Regions from separate parts of the Streptomyces citrinus genome, predicted to be linked through region 1. Evidence: predicted binding sites of a transcription regulator. Region 1 holds the regulator's gene; the other holds the start of a gene.

Region 1 (14,917 bases):
CGAGACCGTCGTCGAGGCCGCGCACCGGCACGGCCGCCCGCTGCTGCTCGCCTCGTCCTGCGAGATCTACGGCGGCAACGGCGCGGGCCCGGTCGCCGAGGCCGCCGACCGCGTCCTCGGCCCGACGACGGTCGCCCGCTGGTCGTACGCCACCGCGAAGGCCGCCGACGAGATCCTCGCCCTCGGCTTCCACCGCGAGCACGGCCTGCCGGTGACGATCGCCCGCCTCTTCGACACCGCCGGCCCGCGCCAGTCGCCCGCCCACGGCGCGCTCGTCCCGCGGCTCGCCGCGCAGGCCGTCGCGGGCCTGCCGCTCACGATCCACGGCGACGGCACCCAGCGGCGCTGCCTCACGCACGTCGCGGACGTCGTCGACGCGCTGCTGCGCCTGCTCGACCACCCCGGCGCCGTCGGCGAGGTCTTCGACGTCGGCAGCGCCGAGGAGACCAGCGTCGGCGACCTCGCGGGCCTGATCGTCGAGCGCGCGGGCTCACCGTCGCCGCTGCGGTTCGTCCCGTACGAGGAGGTGGCCGCGGCCGGCCACGGGTTCGAGGACCCGGAGCGGCGCGTCCCCGACACCCGCAAGCTGCGCGCGCTCACCGGATGGGAACCCCGGTCGGGACTGACCGACATCGTCGACGCGGCGCTCGTCGACGCCGGAGGCGGCTTCCCCGGACCCGGCGCCCCGCTGTCCTTCCCGCCCGCCCCGGCCCGGGTATGAGCGTGCTGTACGGGATCGCGGCCGCCGCGACCGCCCTGCTGCTCGCCGCCGCCCTCACCGCCGCGCTGCGCGTCCTCGCGCTGCGCACGTCCTTCGGTGTCGTACGGCCCGGCGCCCGCACGCCGCACACCAGGCCCGTCCCGCACCTCGGCGGGCTCGCCGTGACGCTCACGACCGGCGGCGTCTCGGCGGCCGGCGCCCTCACCGGGCTCGCCCCGCTCGGCTCCACCACCGCCACCCTGCTGCTCGCCACCGGCGCCGTCGCCCTGCTCGGGCTGCTGCACGACCTGCGGCCGGTGGGCGCGCGGGCGCGGATCATCGTGCAGGCGGGAGCGGCGACCGTCGTCGTGCACGGCACCCAACTCGGCCTGTTCGTCGGTGCGTTGACGGTCCTGTGGATCGTCTTCGTGACGAACGCCTTCCACGTGCTCGACACCTGCGACGGGGCCGTGGGCACCGTCGGCGTCGTCACCTCGCTCGGCCTGTGCGTGTGCGCGGGGGCGGAGGGGACCGGCTCGCTCGCCGTGCTCCTCGGGCTGCTCGCCGCCGCGCTGACCGGGTTCCTGACGTACAACTGGCATCCGGCGCGAATGCTCCTGGGCGGCTGCGGGGCGCTGTCCACCGGGTTCCTGATCGCGTGCGCGGCGCTGCTCGTGAACGCCGGGCACGACGCGCCCGCCTCACCGGCCGCGCTGTTCGCCCTGACCGTCGTGGTCAGCGCCGACGCCGTGCTCGTCCTGGTGTCCCGGCGCAGGGCCGGGCGCGGGCTGCTGCGCGGCGGCTCGGACCACATCGCGCACCGGCTGCGGCGGCTCGGCCTGACCGTGCCCGGGGTCGCGGTCGTGCTCGGCGCCGCCGCCGGGCTCGGCACGGTCACCGGCGTGCTGCTGCACCGGGGCACGGTCGGCGCCTCGGTGGTGTGGTGGCTGGGCGGGGCCGCCGCGGTGGCGGTGGGCCTGCTGCTGCGGGTGCCGGTGTACGCGGCGCGGCGACGGGTGCGCGCCGCCGAGGCGCCCCACTCCGTCGATCTGGTGCGGGGTTGAGAGAGGTGACCGCCACGGCCCGGACCGTGGCCGGCACCGCGGTGAGCGGCCACGGGCGGCCGCACATGTCGTACGCGCGAGGGAGAACGAAGATGATCGGCATCGGCCGGACCGCTGAACTGGTGCGCCAGCTCACCCATTACGAGATCGACCTGGTGCTCGACTCCGGAGCGCACCACGGCCGCTTCGGGCGCGGCCTGCGCCGGGCCGGGTACCGGGGACGGATCGTCTCCTTCCAGCCGTTCGGCGGGCCGCGCGCCAAAGTGCGCCGTCTCGCCGCGCGGGACCTGGAGTGGAGCGTGCTCCCGTACGCGCTCGGCGAGCGGGACCGCCAGTGGACCCGGCGGCTCGACGGGGTGTGGGAGGACGTCGTGGCGCCGGGCGAGCGGGTGCTGCTCCAGGTCGACCACGTGCCGGAACTGCCCGAAGTCCTCGCCGGCGCAGGGGAGTTCGGGGACGACCTGACCCTCGTACGGTCGGGGGAGGTGTTCGCGTGAGGATCGCGTTCGTGCACCGTCGCGGCGGCGACGACGAGGCCGTGCTCGGCCAGGCCGCCGCCCTCGGCCGCGCGGGCCACGACGTGCACCTCGTCGCCGCCGACGCCGACGACCTGCGCCGCACGCCCGGATACGCGACCGCCCGCCGTACCGTCACCGTGACGACCGGGCACGGCGGAGACCCGGTGGCGGCGCTGCGCGCGCTGCGCCCCGACGTGGTGCACGTCCACCACGTCTCCGCCGACCCCGGCCGCTCCTGGGTCGCCGACTGGACCGGGCCGCTCGTCGCCACGCTGCACGACCACCACCCGCCGTGCGCCTCCGCCGGCCTGCACCGGGACGGCCGCTACGGCGGCTCACGGGGCGCGAGACTGCCCCTCGCGTGGGCGTCGCGGGGCGGGACCGCCGACGACCCGCTGCTGCGACGGGCCGACCGGCTGATCGTGCTGTCCGAGACGAGCCGCGCCCGGTACACGCGGGCCGGTGTCGCGCCGGAGCGGCTCGCGCTCGTGCCGCACTTCGTGCCCGACGGCACCCGCGGCGCCATGCGCCCCGAGCCGGTCTGGGTCTACGCGGGGCGGCTGGCCCAGGAGCAGGGCATCACCGAACTCCTGCGGCGCTGGCCCGCCGGGCAGCGCCTCGACGTGTTCGGCGGCGGGCCCCGGGAACGCGAGTGCCGGGCCGCGGCCCCGGACTCCGTGACGTTCCGCGGGGTCGTGGAGCACGCCGGCCTCGTCCGGCGCCTCGGCCGCTACCAGGGCCTCGTGCTGCCCGGCCGCTTCGACGACGGCCTCCCGCTCGTCTACTCCGAGGCGCTCGCCGCGGGCCTGCCCGTCCTCGCCTTCGACGGCTCCCCGACGGCCCGCACGGTCCGCGCCGAGGGCACCGGCACGGTCGCCTCCTGGGACGCCTCGCTCCCCGCGGCCCTGCGCGCCGCGTCCCTCGTGTTCCCCACCCTGCGCGCGCACTGCCGTGCGCGGTACGAGGAGACGTACGGCGAGACCCAGTGGGTGACCGGCACCGAGCGGCTGTACGCCGCCGTGGTGCGGGCCGGTGCGCGGGAGTTCGCGTGAGGGGCGCGCGGGGCACCGTCCCCCACGACCGCCTGGGCGCCCGCGCCCTGGCGGCCGCCCGCGACGCCGTCACCGCCGAGCAGGTGCGGGAGCTGCGGACCCGGCACGGGCTCACCCCCGGCCTCACCGGCCTCTACGTCGGCGGCCTCGACGCCGCACAGCGCGTCCCGTTCCTGCTGGCCGCCGCCGACGCCGTGGCGGACCGGCTGCCCGGGTTCCGGCTGCTCGTCGCCGGTGACGGGGAGCGGCGCGCGGCGGTCGAGCGGCACGGGCCGCACGTCGTGTCCGTGGGCCCGGTCGACGGGCCGGACAAGGCGCTGCTCGGCGCGGCGGCCGACGTGATGCTGATGCCGGGCCTCGTGGGGCCGTGCGCGGCCGACGCGTTCGCGCTGCGCACGCCGCTGGTCACGACGCGGTGGCCGGTCCACGCCCCCGAGTTCGGCTGTCTGGATGACGGCCGCAACGCCGTCGTCACCCCCGACGACCGGGGCGCCTACGCCGACGCGGTCGCCGAACTCCTCACCCGGCCACGCCGGTTGGCGTGTCTGCGCCGGGCCTGCCGCGCCGACGCGCAGCGGTTACCGGCCGAGGACGCGGCGGCTCGGTCCGGGCACGGCGTGGAAGGGGTCCTGCATGGCACTACGTGATCTTGTCCCGTCCCGGCCCTGGGTGCGGCGCACCCTCCTCGGCGTCTGTCTGCTCCTGACGGTCGCGCTCGGCGCGGGCGCCTGGGCCTACGCCCGCCTCGACGGCAACATCCGCACCGACGAGGCCACCGACCAGGCCCTCGACGCCGACCACGGCAGACGGCCCGCCGCGCTCAGGTCCGGTGCGCAGAACATCCTGATCATGGGCTCGGACATCGAGGCCACGAAGGACAGCCAGCGCTCCGACACGACGATGCTGCTGCACCTGTCGGCCGACCGGAAGCGGGCGGCCCTGGTGAGCGTGCCGCGCGACCTGATGGTCGACATCCCGGCCTGCCGGCTGCCGGACGGGGAGCGCAGCGAGCCCGAGTACGCCCAGTTCAACTGGGCGTTCGAGCGCGGCGGCGCGGCCTGCGCGATCCGTACCTTCGAGGACCTGACGGACGTCCGCGTCGACCACCACCTGGTCCTGGACTTCACCGGGTTCAAGACGGTCGTGGACGCGCTCGGCGGCGTCGACGTGAAGGTGCCCGAACGGATGAAGGTGCCCCACGGCGACCTCGTCCTGCACAAGGGCGAGCAGCACCTGAACGGCGCCGAGGCCCTCGTCTTCGTACGCGGCCGTACCGGCGTCGGCGACGGCAGCGACCTGCAACGCATCGAGCGGCAGAAGGAGTTCGTGCGGGATCTGCTCGGGCAGGTGCGGGAGGCCGGGCTGCTCGACCACACGACCCGGCTCTACCCCGTCCTGCACGCCGTCACGTCGGCGCTCACCGCCGACAAGGGGCTCGACTCGCTGAGCGAGCTGTACGGGCTCGCGGAGGGCGCGGGCCAGGTGCCCGAGGGGCGGACGGCCATCGTCACCGTTCCGAGCGTGGAGCACCCCGACTACTGGGGGCGCTACACACCGGTCGAGGACCAGGCCGAGGCGCTGTTCGACGCGCTGCGCGAGGACGAGCCGCTGCCCGCGCACCTCTACAACGCGTACGACCCGGACAACGACGAGCTGTGACAGGGGAGTCGGCGGTCCTTCACGGTGACGTGCGGCTCGCCGCGAGAGCGCGGGCCACCGTCACCACGTACGGGGACACCATCAGGACCGGCGCCCGCACCCCCGCGTGCCGCCCGCAGTAGACCCACCACTGCCGCACCGGCAGCTCGCGCTGCGACACCCTGCGGCGCAGCGCCTCGCGCACCCCGATGCCGGGCTCCCGCGAGCCGCGCAGCAGCGGGTCGGGCGGGCAGTCGCCGACGTGCCGCGGCGCGACGTACGCGGCGATGCCCGCGTGGCGGGCCCGCAGCCCGTGGTCGTGGTCGCCCATGCCGTGCCGGAACACCTTGTCGATGTCGCCGACCCGCTCGCGCACCGCCCACGGCAGCAGCACCACGCGGCCGTCGTACGTGTCGCAGGGCTCGGGCCGCCCGGTCGGCTCGACGAGGACGAGGGCGCGGCCGCGCAGCCGGCGCCCGGAGTGCGTGGTGACGCCGTCGTGCCGGACGGCGCCCACGACGACGGCCGTGTCCTCGAAGCCGCGGGACGCGCGCAGGAGGTGGGCCAGCGCGTCGGGCGCGAGCCGCACGTCGTGGCCGAGCCACAGCTGGTGCGTCGGCTCGTGGATGCCGGCGGCCCGGCTGTTGCGGCTCGCGAGGCGCATGCCGTGGCCCCAGAACACGTCGGGTCCGACGACGGTCACCTGCGCGCCGGGGTGGGCGCGGCGCACCGCGTCCGGGGTGCCGTCCGTCGAGCCCGCGTCGACCAGATGGACGCGGACGGACGTGCCGCGCGGCAGTCCGCGCTGCGCCGCGAGGGCGTCGAGGGCGGCGAGCGTGGTCGCGCACCGGTTGTGGCTGGTCATCAGGACGGCGATGCGGGGCGGTCTCGGCGGCTCCACGGGAGGCTCCTTCCTCGTAAAAGAGCTGGTCAGAGCCTTTTGATCATCAAACTGCACATAAGCGCAGGATAAAAGTTGAGTGCAGGTGACTCAGGTCTGTTGACGGGGAGGGGGGTGGTGTTGCAGTCTTGAGTCAGTTCCACTCAAGTATTAGCTGGAGGATTTGAAATGGCACGTGCGGTCGGCATCGACCTGGGCACGACTAACTCCGTCGTCAGCGTTCTGGAAGGCGGCGAGCCCACCGTCATCACCAACGCCGAGGGCGCCAGGACCACGCCGTCCGTCGTCGCCTTCGCGAAGAACGGCGAGGTGCTGGTCGGCGAGGTCGCCAAGCGCCAGGCGGTCACGAACGTGGACCGTACGGTCCGCTCGGTCAAGCGCCACATGGGCACTGACTGGAAGATCAACCTGGACGGCAAGGACTTCAACCCGCAGCAGATGAGCGCCTTCATCCTGCAGAAGCTGAAGCGCGACGCCGAGTCCTACCTGGGCGAGAAGGTCACGGACGCGGTCATCACCGTCCCGGCGTACTTCAACGACTCGGAGCGTCAGGCGACGAAGGAGGCCGGCGAGATCGCGGGCCTGAACGTCCTGCGCATCGTCAACGAGCCGACGGCCGCCGCTCTCGCGTACGGCCTCGACAAGGACGACCAGACGATCCTCGTCTTCGACCTCGGTGGCGGCACCTTCGACGTCTCGCTGCTGGAGATCGGCGACGGCGTCGTCGAGGTGAAGGCCACCAACGGTGACAACCACCTCGGTGGTGACGACTGGGACCAGCGCGTCGTCGACTACCTGGTCAAGCAGTTCAACAACGGCCACGGCGTGGACCTGTCCAAGGACAAGATGGCGCTCCAGCGCCTGCGCGAGGCCGCCGAGAAGGCGAAGATCGAGCTCTCGTCCTCGACCGAGACCACGATCAACCTGCCCTACATCACGGCCTCCGCCGAGGGCCCGCTGCACCTGGACGAGAAGCTCACGCGCGCCCAGTTCCAGCAGCTCACGTCCGACCTGCTGGAGCGCTGCAAGACGCCGTTCCACAACGTCATCAAGGACGCGGGCATCCAGCTCTCCGAGATCGACCACGTCGTTCTCGTCGGTGGCTCGACCCGTATGCCGGCCGTGGCCGAGCTCGTCAAGGAGCTCACCGGCGGCAACGAGGCCAACAAGGGCGTGAACCCGGACGAGGTCGTCGCCATCGGCGCCGCGCTCCAGGCCGGTGTCCTCAAGGGCGAGGTCAAGGACGTCCTGCTCCTCGACGTCACCCCGCTGTCGCTTGGTATCGAGACCAAGGGCGGCATCATGACGAAGCTCATCGAGCGCAACACCACGATCCCGACGAAGCGCTCCGAGATCTTCACGACGGCCGAGGACAACCAGCCGTCCGTGCAGATCCAGGTCTACCAGGGCGAGCGCGAGATCGCGGCGTACAACAAGAAGCTCGGTATGTTCGAGCTGACCGGTCTGCCGCCGGCCCCGCGCGGTGTCCCGCAGATCGAGGTCGCCTTCGACATCGACGCCAACGGCATCATGCACGTGACCGCGAAGGACCTCGGCACGGGCAAGGAGCAGAAGATGACCGTCACCGGTGGCTCCTCGCTGCCGAAGGACGAGGTCAACCGGATGCGCGAAGAGGCCGAGAAGTACGCGGAGGAGGACCACGCCCGCCGCGAGGCCGCCGAGTCCCGCAACCAGGGCGAGCAGCTCGTCTACCAGACGGAGAAGTTCCTCGCCGACAACGCGGACAAGGTCCCCGGCGATGTGAAGACCGAGGTCGAGGAAGCCGTCTCCGAGCTGAAGGAGAAGCTCAAGGGCGAGGACTCGGCCGAGATCCGCACCGCCACGGAGAAGGTCGCCGCCGTCTCGCAGAAGCTGGGCCAGGCCATGTACGCCGACGCCCAGGGCGCGCAGGCCGCCGGTGACGCCCCGCAGGGCGACGCCCCCGGCGCCGAGAAGGCCGCCGACGACGACGTGGTCGACGCCGAGATCGTCGACGAGGACCGTAAGGACGGTGCCGCGTGACGGAGGAGACCCCGGGCTTCAGCGAGAGCGAAGAGCCTGACGTCCCCTCCGGCACCCCGGCGGACGCCGCTGACGCCGCCGCCGAGCCGAAGTCCGCTCCCTCGCCCGACAAGGGCGAGGGGGCGGCCCCGGCCGGGGACTCAGCCTCAAGCCCACAGGATGTGGCCCTGACGGCACAGCTGGACCAGGTGCGCACCGCCCTCGGCGAGCGCACCGCGGACCTCCAGCGCCTTCAGGCCGAGTACCAGAACTACCGTCGCCGGGTGGAGCGGGACCGCGTCACGGTCAAGGAGATCGCCGTCGCGAGCCTCCTGACCGAGCTGCTTCCCACCCTCGACGACATCGGCCGCGCCCGTGAGCACGGCGAACTCGTCGGCGGATTCAAGTCCGTCGCGGAGTCGCTGGAGACGGTCGCAGCCAAGATGGGTCTTCAGCAGTTCGGCAAGGAGGGCGAGCCCTTCGACCCGACCGTGCACGAGGCCCTGATGCACAGCTACGCGCCGGACGTCACCGAGACGACCTGCGTGGCGATCCTTCAGCCGGGCTACCGGATCGGCGAGCGCACCATCCGCCCCGCGCGGGTGGCCGTGGCCGAGCCGCAGCCGGGCGCGCAGGGCAAGGCCGAGAGTGCTGCCGAGGCTCCGGAGAAGGACGCCGAGAAGGAGAGCGGTGGCCCGGACGAGGGCTGACGGCATACGCGTGACAGAGGCAAGTGAGGAGGGACGTCGAGGCCGATGAGCACCAAGGACTTCATCGAGAAGGACTACTACAAGGTCCTCGGCGTCCCCAAGGACGCCACCGACGCCGAGATCAAGAAGGCGTACCGCAAGCTCGCCCGCGAGAACCACCCCGACGCCAACAAGGGCAACCCCAAGGCGGAGGACCGCTTCAAGGAGATCTCCGAGGCGAACGACGTCCTCGGCGACCCCAAGAAGCGCAAGGAGTACGACGAGGCCCGCGCGCTCTTCGGGAACGGCGGCTACCGCCCCGGTCCCGGCGGCGCGGGCGGCGGCTCGTTCAACTTCGACCTGGGTGACCTCTTCGGCGGGGGAGCCCAGGGGCAGGGCGGCCAGGGCGGGTTCGGCGGAGGCATCGGCGATGTCTTCGGAGGCCTGTTCAACCGGGGCGGCGCGGGCACGGGCACCCGTACCCAGCCGCGCCGCGGCCAGGACATCGAGTCCGAGGTGACGCTGAGCTTCACCGAGGCCGTGGACGGCGCGACGGTGCCGCTGCGGATGTCCTCCCAGGCCCCCTGCAAGGCGTGCTCCGGCACCGGCGACAAGAACGGCACGCCGCGCGTGTGCCCGACCTGCGTCGGAACCGGTCAGGTCTCGCGGGGCGGCGGTGGCGGCTTCTCCCTCACCGACCCGTGCGTCGACTGCAAGGGCCGCGGCCTCATCGCCGAGACCCCCTGCGAGGTCTGCAAGGGCTCGGGCCGCGCGAAGTCCTCGCGCACGATGCAGGTCCGCATCCCCGCGGGCGTCTCCGACAACCAGCGCATCCGCCTCCGCGGCAAGGGCGCGCCGGGCGAGCGGGGCGGTCCGGCGGGCGACCTGTACGTCGTGGTCCACGTCGACGCGCACCCGGTCTTCGGCCGCAAGGGCGACAACCTCACGGTCACCGTCCCGGTGACCTTCCCCGAGGCGACGCTCGGCGGCGAGGTCAAGGTGCCCACGCTCGGCGGTCCCGCCGTCACCCTGAAGCTGCCCCCGGGCACGCCGAACGGGCGGACGATGCGGGCCCGCGGCAAGGGCGCGGTCCGCAAGGACGGCACGCGCGGGGACCTGCTCGTCACCGTCGAGGTGGCGGTGCCCGAGGACCTCACCGACGAGGCCCGTTCGGCCCTGGAGTCGTACGCCAAGGCGACTGAGGACACCGATGTACGGGCAGAACTGTTCCAGGCCGCGAAGGGAGCCTGAGCCACATGGACGGCCGTCGACGGAGCAACCCGTACGAACTGACCGACGAGACCCCGGTGTACGTCATCTCGGTGGCGGCCCAGCTGTCCGGCCTGCACCCGCAGACGCTGCGTCAGTACGACCGTCTGGGTCTGGTCTCCCCCGACCGCACCGCCGGCCGGGGCCGGCGCTACTCGGCCCGCGACATCGAACTGCTGCGCACCGTCCAGCAGTTGTCGCAGGACGAGGGCATCAACCTCGCCGGCATCAAGCGCATCATCGAGCTGGAGAACCAGGTCGCCGCGCTCCAGTCCCGTGTGGCGGAGCTCTCCGCCGCCGTGGAGGGAGCCGCCGCGACCATGCAGCAACGTGAGGCGGCGGTGCACGCTTCGTACCGCCGCGACCTGGTCCCGTACCAGGAGGTGCAGCAGACCAGCGCGCTGGTGGTGTGGCGGCCCAAGCGGCCCCACGACTGAGCCCGTTCGCGCCGAGGGCCGGGTGGCCGACACGATCCGTGTCGGCCACCCGGCCCTCACGCGTGTCAGCCGCTGATCGTGAACGTGGTGCTGTTGTTCCTCAGGTTCGGGTCGAAGGCGCTGATGCGCAGCTCCGGGTCCTCGTTGCGGGTGGCCACGGTGCCGGTCGCGCCGGCCGCGCTCACGCTGTCCACGCGCAGCTTGAAGTCGAAGACCGTACGGGCGTTCTCCCACAGCAGGATCGGCGTGCGGCACACGTAGTGCCGGCCGTCCGCCTCGTCGCACATCTCGGGCTTCTTGGTGACGGTCGTCCCGACGGGCAGGGTGACGTCGATCGTGGCGACGCTCGCGCCGGCGCCGAGGGACGCGACCCAGGCCGGGCCCTTGTTGCGGACGCCGACGCGGGCGGTGACTGTGTCACCGACGGCGACGCCCGACACGCTCTTCCCGATCGCCTTCAGGTCCGCGGTGTTGGCCGCGGTGTACGTCGCGATGCGGTAGTTGTCCGCGAGGTTGAGGTCGTCGGTGCCCGACGCCGCGCGCAGCGACGCGACCGGAGCCGGCACGAAGGCGTCCCCGGTGCCCTGGACGAACGGGCGCCCGGCGAGGGCCTGCTCGTAGGCCTCGTCGGTGTACGGGGTCACCTGGTAGTCGAAGCGCTCGTACAGCGCGGCGGCGGTGGTGCGCACGGCGGTCGCGGGCGACAGGTCGTACGTCTGGCCCGGCGCGACGGCCTGGTCCAGGACGCAGACGGCGGTGGTGCCCGTGGAGTTGGAGACCTGGTCGGCCTCCAGGTACGTGCAGTTGCCGTAGCGGTGCGCCAGGTTCAGGCCGTGCGAGGCGAAGAGGGTGAGGATCGTGCGGTCGGCCGTCCGGTTGCCGGAGTTGGTCAGCCGCACCGGCTGGGCGACGTCGCTGTCGACGGCGACCTTCGTGTTGAAGGGCAGCTCGCTCAGGCCCAGGTCGGGGCCGTTGGCGACCGTGATGCGGGTGTCGGTGGGGTACGCGTCGAGCGGGCCGAAGGCGCTGTCGGCGGTCGCCGAGTAGTGCAGGGACGCGGAGGCGTCGGCGGGGGCGCCCGCCTCGGCGTGGACGCCGAGCGTGGCGGCGGTGATCCACGGGCTGCCGTCGAGCGTCCCGAAGGAGCAGGTCGCCCTCAGCGCACTCGCGGCGTCCTCGGTGCAGTTGGCGGGCCAGGTCACGGCCGCGATACCGGCCAGCTCGCCCGCGTCGACGGTGAGCGTGCCGCCGGAGACCGAGTTGTCGGTGTTGTCGTGGGAGATCTGCACGTCCACGGACTGGGTGGCGGTGTGGCCGTCGGAGTCGGCTCCGGGCAGGACCAGGTCGTAGGGGGCCGATATCCACAGGGCGTCGTTCGCGACCGGGTCGTCGGCGACGGCCGGGCCGCCGCGGCGGCGGTCAGCAGGGCGGCGGCCGCGAGGGCGGTGAGGGTCGCCGCGGCGCGGGTGCGGCGCGGGGGGACGGCGATGGTTCTGCGCATGGGGTTCAGCGGCTCCTCGGACAGGAAGGGAGGTCTGCTCGGACGCCACGGTGACCGCTGGGACACGGGCGGGGTTGCCCTCCGTGCGGCGATCTTGACCTGAGAGTTACCTGTGGGTGCGCTGTGGCGCGGGGGCCCGCGCGCATGGCGCAGGATGGACGCATGACCGAGATCCGCACCCCCCGACTCCTGCTGCGCCGCTGGCACCCCGACGACGACCTGGGCCCGCTGGCCGAGATCCAGTCCGACCCGGTGGTGATGAGCCACATCGGCGACGGCGAGCCGCGCTCCCTCGACGAGAGTGCCGAGGACATCGAGCGCTGGGAGGAGGAGTGGGACGACGAGGGGTTCGGCCTCTTCGCCGTCGAACTGCTCGGCTCCGGCGAACTGGTGGGCGCCATCGGCCTCTACGTCCCCGACGCTCCGGCGCAGGTCGCGGGCCACATCGGTATCCAGTGGCGGCTCGGCCGCGTCTTCTGGGGCCAGGGCTACGCCTCCGAGGCCGCCCAGGCCACGCTGGAGTTCGCCCTCCAGGACCGGGGCATCGACCGGGTCGTGGCCGTCACGGCCCACGGCGACACGTCGTCGGCGAAGGTCCTCGACAAGCTGGGCATGGAGCTCACCGGCGAGGCCGACGGCGCACGGCTGTACGCCATCGACCTCACCGAGTACCAGGGGTAGGGCCCGGCCGCGCGGCTCAGCGCGTGGCCGACTCCCACACCGCCACGGCCAGCGCCGCGCACGAGGTGATCGCCGCCAGGGAGGGCAGCGGCCAGCGGGCCCGCTCCAGGGAGTCCAGGCGCGCCTCGTGCTCGTCGAGGGTCTTGTCGGTCTGGTCGGCGCGTTGCAGGAGCAGGGCGAGGTTGCCCTGCGTGGTGGCGAAGCCGACGTCGACGGAGCGCCGCAGTCGCTCCAACTCCAGCGCCACACCGGCCTGTTCGATATCGGTCATGAACCGTCCCCCTTGCGCAGCCAGCGCGGCAGCAGCCGGTCCACCTCCGGCAGCGCCATCACCCGCGTGACGGCCGCCGCCACGGCGACGACCCCGCGAGCGCGGGCACGTCCGCGGCGCCGCCGTCGGCGAGCAGGGGCAGCAGCGCGAGGACGGTCTGGACCGCGGTGCGCAGGGTTCTGCGTGCGGCTTCGCTCATCGTCATCACCTCCTCAGGAGCGCGGTACGCGCAGCCGGTCCCAGCTGGCGCGTCCCGGGATTCCGTCGGCCGCCGCGCCCACGTACCCGAGCCGGCGCTGCCAGGCCGCGTACGAGAGCACGTCCGCCTCGCCCCACACCGGTCCCGGCCCGACGCGGTAGCGGCCGCAGCCCTCCGCGACCAGGCGCCGCCCCACGGCGGTGCACAGCTCGCTGCGGCGGCCCGGCACGAAGAAGTCCGCGCCGGGGAAGGGCGCGTACCCGACCGGTGCCGGGACCGGCCGCACCCCGAGCCGGGCCTCGACACGGGTGCGCATCCCGGCCATCGAGAACGACGGGTCGATCTTGCGTCGGGTCCACTCCTTGTGCCCGATCACGCTCGCCGCCGACCAGCCGTGGGCGCGGCACAGGGCGGCGGACACCCTTTCCACGGCGGCGAGTTGGACGGCCGGGTAGGGGTCCTTGCCCGTGCCCAGGTTCTCGATCTCGAAGCCGTAGAAATGGGTGTTGCCGTCGACGGCGTCGGGGCCCGGCGCCGCGGGCACCGGCCGTTCGGCGCGTACGGCGTCGTACGCGGCCGACGATCCGGCGCCCGCGTGGTTGGTGCGGCCGCAGCCGACGAGGTGGACCGTGCCGTCCTTGGCGATCAGGCCGACGCACAGCGGTCCCGGCAGGGTGGCGGTGCCGTCGCGGCACAGGGTGAGACTGTCGCGGCCCGCGGTGTGGTGCAGCATCACGCCGTGGACCGGGCCCCAGGGGCCCTTGTGGTTGCGGTTGCGCGTCTGCCAGCGGGGGTGCTCGAAGACGCGTACGCCCTCGTCGCGCAGGGCGCGGGCGAGGGCGTACGCGGTCAGGGGTGTGGCCATGGGCGGTTCCCTAGGTGCTCGGGGCGGGGGTCACACGGGGGTGACCGTGACGAAGCGGTTGGCGAAGGTGGCGGTGCTGGTGGTGGCCGCGGACTTGTAGGCGAGCGTCGCGGTGTACGCGGTGTTCGCGGTCAGGCCCGTGACCTGGAACTGGGTCGTCGCCGAGCAGGCGCTCGTGCCGGTGACGATCGCGGCGCGGGTGTCGGCGGCGGCGAGGACGACCGTCGTGCCGTTCTTGACGTTGGCGGAGACGTACACGGCGGTCGCGGCGGAACTGCCGCCGCGGGCGCCGACCGTGAGCAGGACCGCGCCGGACGGCGGCGCCGTGAAGGTCACCGTCGTGGCCGTGGAGCCGGTCAGCGCCTCCACGTAGGCCGTGGACGTCGTGGTGCCCGAGCCGGTGTTGGCGCCGTGCACCGGGCCCGGGGCGAGGACCGCCCACTTCGTGCCGTTGTAGTACGTGTACTGCTTCGGCGTGGTGAGGAAGGCGAGCATCCCGGCGACCGGGGCGGGGACCTTGGCGTCGAGGGAGGCCTGGTCGGCGAAGCGCAGGACGGTGCGGCCGTCCACCGCCTCGGCCAGGGACTGGAGGTGCAGGGGGATGTTCGCGGCGTCGGCGGGCTGCGGGTAGGGCAGGCCGCCGAGCGGGGTGAGCAGGGACATGCGGGGTCCTCCGGTTCTGGGGTGACTGACCTGACGGGGCGGCGCCGATCCGGGCGGGGGCTGTCCGGGCGGTGCGGGTGCGGGCAGGGGACATCCGGCCGTGACGGTCAGTTGGCAGGACTGTCCAGGGGCTGTCCGGGCCGTGACGATCAGCCGGCAGGGCTGTCCGGGCCGTGACGATCCGGGCGGTACTGATCCGGGCCGACACGGTCAGTTGGCAGGGCTATCCGGGCAGGGACGGCGGCAGGGTGTCGGCGGACGAGCCTCCGTCGCCGGCCGTGCCGGCGGCGCTGTCGACCGGGACGGGCAGCGCGACGTTCCCGTCGTCCGGCGCCGGCTCCTCGGCCGGTACCGGCGGGATCTCGGGGAGCGGTTCCGTCATGACGTGCCTCCCGTCGAGGCCAGCAGGGCGCGGTAGGTGAACCCGGCGGTGGTCAGCGCGTCGAGCGTCGGGTACCCGGCGGTGAT
Region 2 (14,917 bases), 1.2 Mb from region 1:
TGGGAACAATGCGTTCCGGGTGCTTACTTGTGTACGTGCACACTTGTGTGGCCTGCATCGATCAACGGAAAATGCCCAGGTGACATCGGGTGGGCACGACGCGCAGTGGCAGGCTCTCGGACTCGGCGAGGAAGAGCTCAGGGTGTACGAAGCCCTGCTCACACCGCCCGCGTTCACTTCGCGGGCGGGGCTCGCGCGGGCGGTCGGGCTCTCGGTCCGGCGGACCGGCGCCGTCCTCGGCCACCTCGCCGACCGCGGTTTCACGGTGCCGCAGCCGCGCGGCGGCACGGTGCCCGTCGCGGTCGCGCCCGCGACGGCCCTGCGCAATCTGCTCCATCACCGCCAGGCGGAACTCCTGCACCGGTCGGCCGAGTTGGAGGAGCTCACCGGTTCCGTGGACCGGCTCGCCGCGCAGCTCCTGAGCGCCACCCCCGCGGACGTCCGGGCGATGGGCATCGAGACGGTCCGCGGCGGCCGGGCGATCAGCGAGCGCATCGCGGCGATGCTGGCGTCGGCGACCGAGGAGGTGGCGCTCCTGGACCGCCCGCCGTACGCGTCCTCCCAGCCGGACGGCATGCCGACCCCGCTCGACATGGCGTCGCCCGTGCGGCGCGGGGCACGGGTGCGGGCGGTCGTGGACCGGGAGGGCTTCACCTTTCCCGGGCGGGCGCGCGGCCTCAACGACCTTGCCGCGCAAGGGGTTCAGATACGGGTCGGCCAGGACCTGCCGACCAAGCTGTTCACCGTCGACCGGCGGGTGACGCTGCTGCCGCCGACCGACGCGGCGGACCCGACGGCCTCCGCGCTCGTGGTGAACGACTCGCTACTCAGCCACGCCCTGGTGCCGCTGTTCGAGGCGGTGTGGGAGCGCTCCATGCCGATCGGTTCGGACTCCCCCGACCAGGTCACGGACGAGGACCGCGAGCTCCTGACGATGCTCGCCTCGGGCCTGAAGGACGAGGCGATCGCCCGCCGCCTCGACCTCCATGTGCACACGGTGCGCCGCCGCATCACCCGTCTGATGACGATGCTGAACGCGCAGACCCGCTTCCAGGCGGGTGTGCGGGCGACGCTGAGGGGCTGGCTCGACTCCAGCCCCTCAGGCACCTGACGGTCCGCGCGCGGCTCACGCGGCGACGGGGACCTCCACCTTCACCTCGGCCGGGGCCAGGGCCAGTTCGAGAACCTGTCGGACGTCCGTCACCGGGTGCACCTCCAGCTTCTCCAGGACCTCCGCCGGGACATCGTCCAGGTCGGCCTCGTTGCGCTTCGGGATGATGACGGTCGTGATGCCCGCCCGGTGCGCGGCGAGCAGCTTCTGCTTCACGCCGCCGATGGGCAGCACCCGGCCCGTCAGCGAGACCTCACCGGTCATCGCCACATCCGTACGGACGAGGCGTCCGCTCAGCAGCGACGCGAGGGCGGTCGTCATCGTGACGCCCGCGCTCGGCCCGTCCTTCGGCACCGCGCCCGCGGGGAAGTGGATGTGCACGCCCCGCTCCTTCAGGTCGGCGACGGGCAGCTCCAGTTCGGCGCCGTGGGAACGCAGGAAGGACAGGGCGATCTGCGCCGACTCCTTCATGACGTCACCCAGCTGACCGGTCAGGGTCAGCCCGGCCGCCCCGGTCTCCGCGTCGGCGAGGGACGCCTCGACGAAGAGGACGTCGCCACCGGCTCCGGTGACCGCGAGGCCGGTCGCGACACCCGGCACCGCCGTGCGCCGCTCGGCCGGGTCCTGCGCGGACTCGGGCACGTGGTGCGGCCGCCCGATGAGCGCCCGCAGGTCACCCTCGCCGACCGTGAACGGCAGCTCCCGGTCGCCGAGTTCGTGCTGGGCCGCGACCTTGCGCAGCACCCGCGTGACGGCCCGCTCCAGGTTGCGGACACCGGCCTCCCGCGTGTACTCACCGGCGAGCTTGCGCAACGCGTCCTCGTCGAGGGCGACCTCACCGTCGGCGAGTCCGGCGCGCTCCAGCTGTCGCGGCACCAGGTGGTCCCGCGCGATGACGACCTTCTCGTCCTCGGTGTAGCCGTCGAGGCGGACGAGCTCCATCCGGTCGAGCAGTGCCTCGGGGATGGCTTCGAGCACGTTCGCGGTCGCCAGGAACACGACGTCGCTCAGGTCCAGCTCCACCTCCAGGTAGTGGTCCCGGAAGGTGTGGTTCTGCGCCGGGTCGAGCACTTCGAGGAGGGCGGCGGCCGGGTCGCCCCGGAAGTCCGATCCCACCTTGTCGATCTCGTCGAGCAGCACGACCGGGTTCATGGACCCGGCCTCCTTGACGGCCCGCACGATCCGTCCCGGCAGCGCGCCCACGTACGTACGCCGGTGGCCGCGGATCTCGGCCTCGTCCCGGACGCCGCCGAGCGCGACGCGGACGAACTTGCGGCCCATGGCGTGGGCGACGGACTCACCGAGGCTCGTCTTTCCCACTCCGGGCGGGCCGACGAGCGCGAGCACGGCACCGCCGCGCCGCCCGCCGACGACCCCGAGCCCCCGCTCGGAGCGCCGCTTGCGCACGGCCAGGTACTCGGTGATCCGCTCCTTGACGTCGTCGAGACCGAAGTGCTCGGCGTCGAGGACGGCGCGGGCGCCGCGGATGTCGTACGCGTCCTCGGTCCGCTCGTTCCACGGCAGTTCGAGGACGGTGTCCAGCCAGGTCCGGATCCAGGAGCCCTCCGGCGACTGGTCGCTGGACCGCTCCAGCTTGTCGACCTCCTTGAGGGCCGCCTCGCGGACCTTCTCGGGCAGGTCGGCGGCCTCGACGCGGGCCCGGTAGTCGTCGGACTCCTCGCCGTCCTGCTCGCCGTTGATCTCGCGCAGTTCCTTGCGTACGGCTTCGAGCTGGCGGCGCAGCAGGAACTCGCGCTGCTGCTTGTCGACGCCTTCCTGCACGTCCTTGGCGATGGTCTCGGCGACGTCCTGCTCGGCGAGGTGCTCACGCAGCTGGGCGGTGGCGAGCTTGAGGCGGGCGACCGGGTCGGCGGTCTCCAGGAGTTCGACCTTCTGCGCGGTCGTGAGGAACGGGGAGTAGCCGGAGTTGTCGGCGAGGGCGGACACGTCGTCGATCTGCTGGACGCGGTCCACGACCTGCCAGGCTCCGCGCTTCTTCAGCCAGTTCGTGGCGAGCGCCTTGTACTCCTTGACGAGTTCGGTGACCGCGCCGGGCAGCGGCTCGGGCACCTCCTCCTCGACGGTCACGCCCTCCACCCACAGAGCGGCGCCGGGCCCGGTCGTGCCCGCGCCGATGCGCACGCGGCCGCGGCCGCGGATCAGCGCGCCCGGGTCGCCGTCGGCGAGGCGCCCCACCTGCTCGACGGTGCCGAGCACACCGGTGTTCGCGTACGTGCCGTCGACCCGCGGAACAAGGAGCACCTTCGGCTTGGTTCCCCCGTCGGGCCCGCTGGAGCGGGCGGCGGCCTGAGCGGCCTCCACCGCGGCGCGTACGTCGGTGTCGTTCAGGTCCAGCGGCACCACCATTCCGGGCAGCACGACCTCGTCGTCGAGGGGCAGCACCGGCAGGGTGAGTGGGTTGGACGTCGAAGCCATGATCTCTCCCTAGGCAGTCAAGTTGAGCTATGTCGACTCAATGCTTGAGCACCTCCGAATGTTCCCGACCGCGCGTTCGCTGTCAGCGATCACCTCTGTCGCGCCGGAACACCGCACACGTAAGGTTCACTCACCACAAGCAACCATTACATCCGGGGAGTGGCCATGGCGGACGCGGGCGTGGATCGTGTGGATCACGTACGGGACTGGGTCGACGGCTGGGTCGTCTCGCGCGGGGCGACTCCCCCGCTCGTCGAGCCCTGGGGCTACACGATCCACGTGGGCCTGCCGCAGCAGGTCGGCCGGCACGTCATCGGCGCCACGAACGACGCGGTGCGCGAGGAGGACGTCCGCAAGGCGACGGAGTCGACGCGCGCCAGGAACACCCACCTGAAGGTCTTCGCGGACCCGGCCCGGGTGCTGCCCTGGCTCGGCCCGGAATGGGAGCCGTACGGCTCGGACGACTACCTGATGACGACGGAGCTGACCCCGGCACCGGCCCCCGAGGTCCCCTCCGGCTACCACCTGCGCTCCTGGACCCGCGGAGCCGTCACCCGCCTCCTGATCACCGACGCCGACGGCGCCTTCGCGGCGCGCGGCCAGGTCGTGCCGACCGGCGCGAGCGCGGTGGTCGACCAGATCGAGACGTCCGAGGACCACCGCCGCAAGGGCCTCGGCCGGGTCATCATGGGCACGCTCCACGCGGCGGCCCACGCCACGGGCGCCACCCGAGCCGTCCTCGCCTGCACCCCCGAGGGCCACCTCCTCTACAAGGCGGTGGGCTGGCGGACGGTGGCCCCCCTGACGAACGCGACGTACGTGGGCCCGCGCTGAGCACCTGCCCCGCCCGCCCCTGAGCGGCCGGGCCCGTACCGGAATCCCTTTGCCCGGCCCGGTCGCACACCCCGATACTGCGGCGCATGACCCCGCCCCCGCCGACCCCCGCGCAGCAGGCCGCCCTGCGGCACGTGCGCGCGGCCGGTCGCGCGGGCCGCGCCGACGCCCTCGCCCGGCTGCGCGGCCACGGAGTCACGCCCGCCAAGGCGGCCGCACTGATCGCGACGGTGCGCGCCCACGCGCGCGTGACCCTGAACTTCCACCCGGACCGCCTCGTGCCCGCGCTCGGCCACCGCGCCACCGTCGCCGAGCGGCTCGCCGCCGACGGCCGGTACCGCGGCCAGTACGAGACGGGTCTGTCGAACGGCAGCCGCAGCGCGCACCCGGGCGGCCCGCGCGACGGGTGGGAAGAGCGGCTGTTCGGCGGGGCCTACCGGAGCGCCGCCCCCGAGCAGCGGCCCACGTACGGGGCGTTGAACCTCATGCGGCACGCGGACGGCGCCGCGCCCCGGTTCGGGTCGTGCCATGTGCGGCTGCGGCCCGAGGTGAACGAGCGGACCAGTTTCTGCTTCGGCGACAGCCATGTCGGCCCGGCCGACATCGGCACGGCGGACGCGCTGCACCCCGTGCTCGCCGCTCTCGTGGCGGACGCGGCGATGACGGGCGCGTCGCTCGGTGTGCGGGGCGCCGACCCGGTGACGGCGATCCGCGCGCTGCCGGAAGGCGCACCGCGGCCCATCGGCCGCTCCCTCGACTTCTCCGTGGAGGCGCAGGTGCACGGCGACGTGGACCTGGCCAGGGACGCGGAGGCGCTCGTCCTCGACCCGTCCTTCCGCGGCACCCGGAGCGGCGACCTGCTCGCCGGCCTCGGACTGCCGGTGGAGTGGCACTGCGGGTTCGTCCTGCGCCCGGCGGGCCGGGACGCGGAACTCGCCGCGTTCCGCGGCCCCGCGCTGCCGTCGGTCGCGGCGCGGGTGGCCGGCGAGTTCGGGACCGGCGGCGCCCTCGACGCGGCGGCCGTCGGACGGGCGGCCGCCTCGGTCGTCAGGTCACCGCGGAGCTGGTCGGCCCACGGCGGCCAGGACGCGGTCCTGCAGTACGTCAAGCAGCTGTGGCACTGCCTCGTGCGGTTCGGGGTGTCTCCGCCGCCGGTCGGGGGCGGGTCCAGCGGCGGACCAGGGGCCAGGTCGCCACACCGATGGCCAGGGCCAGCAGATGTCCCCAGTTGCTCAGCGGATCGGTGAACGCGATCAGGTCCGCGACGAGCATTCCGCCGAAGCCGAGCAGCACCAGGAGGCGGGGCCACGGGGTGAGCAGGCCGGCCAGCGCTCCTATGCTCGCGGCGACACCGAAGCTGATGCCGTAGTCGAGGCGGTGCAGGGAGCTGTCGGGAAGGTGGCCCGCCAGCACGGAGAAGCCGACCGGGACCTCCGTGGCGAGGGTCGCGAGGACGTGGCCGAGCAGGAAGACGCCGGCCGCGCGCACTCCTCCTATACGCCGCTCCAGGGCGGTCAGGACGACGACGAAGGCGATCACGAACGGTGACGTGATGCCGCCCGCGATCCACAGCGCGCTGGCCAGCAGCACGAGCACCGGCGACTGGGCCAGATGGGCGACATCGGTGCTGGATGCGCGGAGCAGCGAGGAGACCGTGTCCGGGTCCCCGAACTGCATGTACAGCGAGGTGCCGACGAGGACGACGGCGTACGTGAAGGTGAACGGTGTGCCGGACGGCGTGGGCAGCAGCCGCCACGGCCGCAGCCGGGCGAGGCGTCCGCGGGGCAGCCGCTCCGGGACCGGCGCCCCGGGCTGCGCGGGAACGGCGGGCAGCGGACCCCGCGGGTCGCGCAGCTCGCGTATGTCGGCGTCGGCCGTCACATCCGGTTCCACCCGGGACACCCCTTTCCTGCCGATCCACCCCACCCTTCGCCCCACCGGGTGCCGTTGTCTGTGACCGGCGACACGTGAGGCGCGATGCACAGCAACCTCACAGCAGCGGGCGACGTCCGCAACCCGCCCTCAGCGACGCGCGGGCAGCCCGGCCCCGTCGACCGTGACGGAGCGCAGCAGACGGTCGAGATAGGAGCGGAGCCGCCCCACCATGTCGTACGTGTCGGGGGCGAGCGCCCACTGGAGCTGGAGCCCGTCCATGACAGCGGCGAGCTCGGCGGCGACGCCCTCGGGGTCGGTGTCCGGCCTCAGCTCGCCGCGCTCGACGGCGGCCCGCAGCGGGGCCGCGGTCTTCGCGATGACGGTGCGGTACCGGCGTACGAAGAAGTCGTGGGCGGGGTGGCCCGGCTCACCGGCCTCGCCGGCCAGGACGTTGAACATCTTGGTGCGGCCGGGGCGCTCGGCGTTGTGCGCGGCGAGCTCGACGAGCAGTTCGAACACCTCGACGGGCGTGGCCGGCTCCCGCGAGAAGAACCGCTCGACGTCCTGCTCGTCGCTGCGCCGCAGCACCGAGACGAGCAGGTCCTCCTTGGAGCGGAAGTGGTGCAGCAGCCCGCCCTGCGTGATCCCCACGTCCTTGGCGATCCGGGCCAGCGAGGAGGCGTGGAAGCCCCACCGCGCGTAGTGCTCGACGGCGGTGTCCAGGATCCGGGCGCGCCGCTCGTCCCCCACGGCATAGCTGCCGCGGACCGCGGGTCTACGGGACTTCTGCTCCTGACTGCGCTCCATGTGTCCACCCTATGAGCCGGTCCGCGCACCTCCGCCCGCGCCCACCGCCCCGTACGTGAAACTGGCCCGCATGAGCACCGCGTACCCGGAAGAAACCACCGTCGTCCTGGACCGCCGTGAGGGCCCCTTCGGCGAAATCGTCCTGAGGCGCCGCCACGACCTGCTCCAGATCATCGCCAACGGCACGTTCCTGATGGACACGTCCGACGGCCGCTCCGAGCGACTGCTCGTGGACGCGGCCCTGGACGCGCTGCCCGACGATCGCGAACACCCCGACGTCCTCATCGGCGGCCTGGGCGTCGGCTTCTCGCTCGCCCACGCGGCGGCGGATCCGCGCTGGGGCCGGATCACCGTCGTCGAGCGCGAACCGGCGATCATCGACTGGCATCGCGACGGTCCGCTGACCCACCTCTCGGCCGAGGCGCTCGCCGATCCGCGCACCGAGATCGTCGAGGCCGATCTCGTGCACCACATCCACACAACCACCGCGACATATGACGCGCTCTGCCTCGACATCGACAACGGCCCGGACTGGACCGTGACCGAGGACAACGAGAACCTCTACTCGCCCGCGGGCCTCGCCGCCTGTGCCGCTCGTCTCAACTCCGGTGGCGTGCTGGCCGTTTGGTCCGCACAGCCCTCCGCAAATTTTGAAAGAACCTTGCGGAATGCCGGATTCCGGGCGGTCCGCACCGAAGAGATCCCCGTTGTCCGAGGCGTACCCGACGTGGTGCACCTCGCAGTACGGGCCGCGTAGCCGACCGGCGGTAACTCCCCGTACGCTGACGTCCGAAACCCAGATCATTCAAGCGTCAAGCGCGCCACGGTGGCGCGCATTCAGGGGCGGGGCGATGGAGCAGACACACACCTCCCACAACACCAGCACGGCGGCGCCGGGCGCCCAGCGACGGGTACTCGTCGTCGAGGACGACCCCACGATCGTGGAGGCCATCGCCGCCCGGCTGCGTGCCGAGGGATTCCTCGTGCAAACCGCACAGGACGGCCCGTCAGCGGTCGACACGGCCGAGGCCTGGCAGCCCGACCTGCTGATTCTCGACATCATGCTGCCCGGCTTCGACGGCCTCGAGGTCTGCCGTCGCGTGCAGGCCCAGCGGCCGGTGCCGGTGCTGATGCTGACGGCGCGCGACGACGAGACCGACATGCTGGTCGGTCTCGGCGTCGGCGCCGACGACTACATGACGAAGCCGTTCTCCATGAGAGAGCTGGCGGCGCGGGTCCACGTCCTGCTGCGCCGCGTCGAGCGGGCCGCGCTCGCCGCCGCGACTCCGCGCAGCGGGATCCTCCGCCTCGGCGAACTGGAGATCGACCACGCGCAGCGCCGCGTGCGGGTCAGGAGCGAGGACGTCCACCTCACTCCGACCGAGTTCGACCTGCTGGTCTGCCTGGCGAACACGCCGCGCGCCGTCCTCTCCCGCGAGCAGCTGCTCGCCGAGGTGTGGGACTGGGCCGACGCCTCGGGCACCCGTACCGTCGACAGCCACATCAAGGCGCTGCGCCGGAAGATCGGGGCGGAGCGCATCCGGACCGTGCACGGCGTCGGTTACGCGCTGGAGACGCCGACCCCATGAGCGCCGGGGACCGGGCACCGCACTCACGGCCGCTCAAGCCGCCCCTCAACCCGCACTGGGCGACCGGCGGCCTGCGCCCGTTCTCGATCAAGGCGAAGCTCGGCACGCTCGTGGTCGTCTCCGTCTTCATCACCACGGGCCTGCTCATGGTGGCGATGTACACGGCGACGGAGCTCCGCTTCATCACGGTGTTCTCGATCATCGCGACACTGCTGATCACGCAGTTCGTGGCGCACTCGCTGACCGCGCCGCTGGACGAGATGAACACGGTGGCCCGCTCCATCTCGAACGGGGACTACACGCGCCGGGTGCGCGGCGACGGCCGCCGCGACGAACTGGGCGACCTGGCGGTGACGATCAACCGCATGGCCGACGAGCTGGCCGCGCAGGACCAGCAGCGCAAGGAACTCGTGGCGAATGTCTCCCATGAGCTGCGCACCCCCATCGCGGGCCTGCGCGCGGTCCTGGAGAACGTGGTCGACGGCGTGATGAGCGCCGATCCCGAGACGATGCGTACGGCGCTGAAGCAGACGGAGCGGCTCGGCCGGCTCGTCGAGACCCTCCTCGACCTCTCCCGTCTGGACAACGGTGTCGTGCCGCTCAAGGCCCGCCGCTTCGAGGTCTGGCCCTATCTGTCGGGAGTGCTGAAGGAGGCCAACATGGCCGTCTCCCAGCGCGCCGGCATCGCCTCGGGCTCCGGCACGCACACCCGGACCGACGTCCATCTGCACCTCGACGTCTCACCGCCCGAGCTGACCGCGCACGCCGACCCGGAGCGCATCCACCAGGTCGTGGCGAATCTCATCGACAACGCGGTGAAGCACTCCCCCGCGCACGGCCGCGTCACCGTACGGGCCCGGCGCGGGCCCTACCCGGAGTCCCTGGACCTCGAGGTCCTCGACGAGGGCCCCGGCATCCCGCAGTCCGAGTGGCACCGGGTCTTCGAGCGCTTCAACCGGGGCGCCGCGGCCAAGGGCGCACAGGGCAAGGGCGACGGCGGCACGGGACTCGGGCTCGCCATCGCGCGCTGGGCCGTGGACCTGCACGGCGGCCGGATCGGCGTGGCCGAATCGGCACGCGGCTGCCGGATCAAGGTCACTCTTCCGGGAGAGCCGAGAACGCAAAGTTGACGTAGGGTTTCGGTCAGGCAGGGGTCAAGCCGCGCCAGGGCGTACTCAGACGCGCCGGGCGCGGATCCGAACGTACGCAAACCCCGGTTGTTTCCCGCCATTTCCAGGCCCGAAACACAACTTCCAGTGTGACTTACGCGACGGATCACCGGCCCGGTCTGCACGTGCCGCTGATGGAGGCGTAGCCTTTATTCCCGCTGTCCATCACCTTGTGAGAAGCGGAAGAGGGCGGTTCACGCCGTGTCGCCACAGTCCCCCAGTAACTCGAGCATCTCCACCGAGACCGACCAAGCCGGGCAGGGCAAAAACCCTGCTGCCGCCTTCGGTCCCAACGAGTGGCTCGTCGACGAGATCTATCAGCAGTACCTCCAGGACCCGAATTCGGTAGACCGAGCCTGGTGGGACTTCTTCGCCGACTACAAGCCCGGTGCCGCAGCCGCGGGGGCTGCGCCGACTGAGCCTGTGAAGACACCGGCCCAGAAGCCCGCGGCCCCGGCCGCACCCGCACCCGCACCCGCACAGCCCGTTGCCGCATCTCCCGCACAGACTGCCGCCCCGGCTGCCGCACAGACTGCCGCCCCAGCTCCCGCCCAGGCGCCCGCCGCGCCGAAGCCGGCCGCTGCCGCGACTCCCGCACCTGCTCCTGCACCGAAGAAGGCTGAAGAAGTGACGACCGAGGCCCCTGCCGGCCCCGAGTTCGTGACGCTGCGCGGTCCCGCCGCCGCCGTCGCGAAGAACATGAACGCCTCCATCGAGGTCCCCACGGCCACGTCCGTGCGCGCCGTCCCGGTGAAGCTGCTGTTCGACAACCGCATCGTCATCAACAACCACCTCAAGCGCGCCCGCGGCGGGAAGATCTCCTTCACGCACCTCATCGGGTACGCGATGGTGCAGGCCATCAAGGCCATGCCGTCGATGAACCACTCCTTCGCGGTCAAGGACGGCAAGCCGACCCTGGTCAAGCCGGAGCACATCAACTTCGGCCTCGCCATCGACCTCGTGAAGCCCAACGGCGACCGTCAGCTGGTCGTCGCGGGCATCAAGAAGGCCGAGACGCTGAACTTCTTCGAGTTCTGGCAGGCCTACGAGGACATCGTCCGCCGCGCCCGTGACGGCAAGCTGGGCATGGACGACTTCACCGGCGTCACGGTCTCGCTGACCAACCCCGGCGGCCTCGGCACCGTCCACTCGGTCCCCCGCCTGATGCCCGGACAGTCGGTCATCATGGGCGTCGGCTCGATGGACTACCCGGCGGAGTTCCAGGGCACGTCCCAGGACACCCTCAACAAGCTCGGCATCTCGAAGGTCATGACGCTCACGTCGACCTACGACCACCGGGTCATCCAGGGCGCCGCCTCCGGCGAGTTCCTGCGCGTCGTCGCGAACCTCCTCCTCGGTGAGAACGAGTTCTACGACGACATCTTCAAGGCCCTGCGCATCCCCTACGAGCCGGTCCGCTGGCTCAAGGACATCGACGCCTCGCACGACGACGACGTCACCAAGGCCGCCCGCGTCTTCGAGCTGATCCACTCCTACCGGGTCCGCGGCCACGTCATGGCCGACACCGACCCGCTGGAGTACCGCCAGCGCAAGCACCCCGACCTCGACATCAACGAGCACGGGCTGACGCTGTGGGACCTGGAGCGCGAGTTCGCCGTCGGCGGCTTCGCCGGCAAGTCGATGATGAAGCTCCGCGACATCCTCGGTGTGCTGCGTGACAGCTACGTCCGCACGGTCGGCATCGAGTTCATGCACATCCAGGACCCGAAGCAGCGCAAGTGGATCCAGGACCGTGTGGAGCGCCCGCACTCGAAGCCGGAGCGCGAGGAGCAGCTGCGCATCCTGCGCCGGCTGAACGCCGCGGAGGCGTTCGAGACGTTCCTCCAGACGAAGTTCGTCGGCCAGAAGCGCTTCTCCCTGGAGGGCGGCGAGTCCGTCGTCCCGCTGCTCGACGCGGTCATCGACTCCGCCGCCGAGGCCCGCCTCGACGAGGTCGTCATCGGCATGGCCCACCGCGGCCGCCTGAACGTCCTGGCGAACATCGTCGGCAAGTCGTACGCGCAGATCTTCCGCGAGTTCGAGGGCAACCTCGACCCGAAGTCGATGCACGGCTCCGGCGACGTGAAGTACCACCTGGGCGCCGAGGGCACCTTCACCGGCCTGGACGGCGAGCAGATCAAGGTCTCGCTGGCCGCCAACCCGTCCCACCTGGAGACGGTCGACCCGGTCATCGAGGGCATCGTCCGCGCCAAGCAGGACATCATCAACAAGGGCGGCACGGACTTCACGGTCCTGCCCGTCGCCCTGCACGGTGACGCGGCCTTCGCGGGCCAGGGCGTCGTGGCCGAGACGCTCAACATGTCGCAGCTGCGCGGCTACCGCACGGGCGGCACGGTCCACATCGTCATCAACAACCAGGTCGGCTTCACCGCCGCCCCGGAGTCGTCGCGCTCCTCCATGTACGCCACCGACGTGGCCCGCATGATCGAGGCGCCGATCTTCCACGTGAACGGCGACGACCCCGAGGCCGTCGTCCGCGTCGCGCGCCTCGCGTTCGAGTTCCGTCAGGCGTTCAACAAGGACGTCGTGATCGACCTCATCTGCTACCGCCGCCGCGGTCACAACGAGTCGGACAACCCGGCGTTCACGCAGCCGCTGATGTACGACCTGATCGACAAGAAGCGCTCGGTGCGCAAGCTGTACACCGAGTCCCTCATCGGTCGCGGCGACATCACCCTCGAAGAGGCGGAGCAGGCGCTCCAGGACTTCCAGGGGCAGCTGGAGAAGGTCTTCACCGAGGTCCGCGAGGCCGTCTCGCACCCGGGCGAGGCTCCCATCCCGGAGCCGCAGGCCGAGTTCCCGGTGCCGGTGCAGACCGCGATCTCCCAGGAGGTCGTCAAGCGCATCGCCGAGTCCCAGGTCAACATCCCGGACAACATCACCGTCCACCCGCGTCTGCTGCCGCAGTTGCAGCGCCGCGCGTCGATGATCGAGGACGGGACGATCGACTGGGGCATGGGCGAGACCCTCGCCCTCGGCTCCCTCCTCCTGGAGGGCACCCCGGTCCGCCTGTCCGGCCAGGACTCGCGCCGCGGCACGTTCGGCCAGCGCCACGCGGTCCTGATCGACCGGGAGACCGGCGAGGACTACACGCCGCTGCTGTACCTCTCCCCGGAGCAGGCCCGCTACAACGTCTACGACTCGCTGCTCTCCGAGTACGCGGTCATGGGCTTCGAGTACGGCTACTCGCTGGCGCGTCCCGAGTCCCTCGTGCTGTGGGAGGCGCAGTTCGGCGACTTCGTCAACGGCGCGCAGACGGTCGTCGACGAGTACATCTCGGCCGCCGAGCAGAAGTGGGGCCAGACGTCCGGCGTCACCCTGCTGCTGCCGCACGGCTACGAGGGCCAGGGCCCGGACCACTCCTCGGCCCGCATCGAGCGTTTCCTCCAGCTCTGCGCCCAGAACAACATGACGGTCGCGATGCCCACGCTCCCGTCGAACTACTTCCACCTCCTGCGGTGGCAGGTGCACAACCCGCACCACAAGCCGCTGGTGGTCTTCACGCCGAAGTCGATGCTGCGCCTCAAGGCCGCCGCGTCGAAGGTGGAGGAGTTCACGTCGGGCGGCTTCCGTCCGGTCATCAGCGACGACTCGGTCGAGGCGAACGCGGTCAAGAAGGTCGTCTTCGTGTCGGGCAAGCTGTACTACGACCTCGAGGCCGAGCGGAAGAAGAGCGGGATCACCGACACCGCGATCATCCGCGTCGAGCGTCTGTACCCGCTGCCGGGTGCCGAGCTCCAGGCGGAGATCAGCAAGTTCCCGAACGCCGAGAAGTACCTGTGGGCCCAGGAGGAGCCGGCGAACCAGGGTGCGTGGCCGTTCATCGCGCTCAACCTGATCGACCACCTGGACCTGGCGGTCGGCGCCGACATCCCGCACGGCGAGCGGCTGCGCCGCATCTCGCGTCCGCACTCCTCGTCCCCGGCGGTCGGCTCGGCCAAGCGCCACCAGGCGGAGCAGGAGCAGCTGGTGCGTGAGGTGTTCGAGGCGTAGGTCTCGTACGGCACATCCGGGGCCCCGCTTCGAGTCGTCACGGCTCGGGGCGGGGCCCTCGCGCGTGTCCGGCCGGGGATAATGGGGGCATGTACTTCACGGACCGTGGCATCGAAGAGCTGGAGAAGCGGCGAGGCGAGGAGGAGGTCACCTTCGAGTGGCTCGCCGAGCAGCTGCGGACCTTCGTGGATCTGAACCCGGACTTCGAGGTGCCGGTGGAGCGCCTGGCGACGTGGCTGGCGCGGCTGGACGACGACGAGGACGACGAGTAGCGCCCAGGAGTCAGTCGCGGGTCGCGCGCATCCTGTCGTACGCGAATCCGAGGGCGCCGTGGGCGAGCAGGACGGCGCCGGCGGTGAGCCAGCCGCCGCTGCGCCGCCGCAGGCCGTAGAGGGTGAGCGGGACCCCGGCGGCGAGCTGGGCGGCGGCGACGCAGCGGGCCCGGGGCCCGCGCAGCCAGGGGCCGACGCTGCTGCTCTCCACGACGTCGAGCTCGGCGTGCACCGCGTCCCGCCAGCCCGACCACGCGACGCGCTCCGCGTCCGGCTGCACGCGGGCGACCTCGCGCAGGCGGTCCGCCGGTTCGCCGGGCGTCAGGCCCGCGGGGAGCGTGAGCCCGGCGCGGGTCAGGACCGCGAGCAGGCCGCGCATCCGGGCGCGGGCGTCGGCCTCGGTGTCGGGTTCGGCCAGGGACTCCAGGGACTGCATGTCGAGTACGGGGTCGAGGCCGAGGCGGGCGGCGAAGGTGCGCAAGGCCTCGTGCTCGCCGACCGGGGTGCCGTTCGCGAGCCATTCGTAGCCGACGGGGCGGCGGAATCCCGAGGCGAGCGTGAAGCCGCTGTGGTCGGCGTCCCACCACAGCGCGAGCACCGGCCAGGGCGCGCCGACGGCGAGCGCTCCGGCCCAGCCTCCGAGGACCCGGTCGACGGGTTCGCCGCCACCCGCCGAGGCCGTCCAGGGCTTCGTCTCCGGTACGAGGACGCTCCACTCGCGTCCGGCCGCGGCGAGCAGCATGCGCTCGCGCAGCAGCTGGGCGGCGGGGCCGACGACGGTGGGTTCGGCGCGGCAGAGCAGGAGGGCAC

The links. Region 1 encodes HspR, which represses chaperone genes until heat shock. Its sites were predicted from a motif close to TTGAGNNNNNNNNNCTCAA; they were not measured.
Region 2: the regulator HspR is predicted to act here: its motif matches at 3,570-3,588, upstream of lon (endopeptidase La).

What each region holds. Positions count from the first base shown of each region.
Region 1 is NZ_CP146022.1:4,469,563-4,484,479, forward strand. Features, by position in the region: gene V2W30_RS20860 (NAD-dependent epimerase/dehydratase family protein) at 1-721, shown strand, start outside; gene V2W30_RS20865 (MraY family glycosyltransferase) at 718-1,764, shown strand; gene V2W30_RS20870 (hypothetical protein) at 1,770-2,261, shown strand; gene V2W30_RS20875 (glycosyltransferase family 4 protein) at 2,258-3,334, shown strand; gene V2W30_RS20880 (glycosyltransferase) at 3,331-3,981, shown strand; gene V2W30_RS20885 (LCP family protein) at 3,968-4,993, shown strand; gene V2W30_RS20890 (glycosyltransferase family 2 protein) at 5,013-5,837, opposite strand; gene dnaK (molecular chaperone DnaK) at 6,042-7,895, shown strand; gene grpE (nucleotide exchange factor GrpE) at 7,892-8,584, shown strand; gene dnaJ (molecular chaperone DnaJ) at 8,630-9,814, shown strand; gene V2W30_RS20910 (heat shock protein transcriptional repressor HspR) at 9,820-10,269, shown strand; gene V2W30_RS20915 (hypothetical protein) at 10,335-11,819, opposite strand; gene V2W30_RS20920 (GNAT family N-acetyltransferase) at 11,933-12,451, shown strand; gene V2W30_RS20925 (hypothetical protein) at 12,468-12,722, opposite strand; gene V2W30_RS20930 (hypothetical protein) at 12,781-12,921, opposite strand; gene V2W30_RS20935 (peptidoglycan-binding protein) at 12,935-13,786, opposite strand; gene V2W30_RS20940 (hypothetical protein) at 13,817-14,449, opposite strand; gene V2W30_RS20945 (hypothetical protein) at 14,673-14,831, opposite strand; gene V2W30_RS20950 (hypothetical protein) at 14,828-14,917, opposite strand, start outside.
Region 2 is NZ_CP146022.1:5,687,919-5,702,835, reverse strand. Features, by position in the region: gene V2W30_RS26645 (LuxR C-terminal-related transcriptional regulator) at 80-1,111, shown strand; gene lon (endopeptidase La) at 1,127-3,547, opposite strand; gene V2W30_RS26635 (GNAT family N-acetyltransferase) at 3,713-4,381, shown strand; partial or broken gene V2W30_RS26630 (DUF3626 domain-containing protein) at 4,468-5,457, shown strand; gene V2W30_RS26625 (rhomboid-like protein) at 5,486-6,274, opposite strand; gene V2W30_RS26620 (TetR/AcrR family transcriptional regulator) at 6,404-7,063, opposite strand; gene V2W30_RS26615 (spermidine synthase) at 7,134-7,820, shown strand; gene V2W30_RS26610 (response regulator transcription factor) at 7,915-8,652, shown strand; gene V2W30_RS26605 (HAMP domain-containing sensor histidine kinase) at 8,649-9,782, shown strand; gene V2W30_RS26600 (multifunctional oxoglutarate decarboxylase/oxoglutarate dehydrogenase thiamine pyrophosphate-binding subunit/dihydrolipoyllysine-residue succinyltransferase subunit) at 10,023-13,835, shown strand; gene V2W30_RS26595 (DUF6104 family protein) at 13,925-14,107, shown strand; gene V2W30_RS26590 (hypothetical protein) at 14,118-14,917, opposite strand, start outside.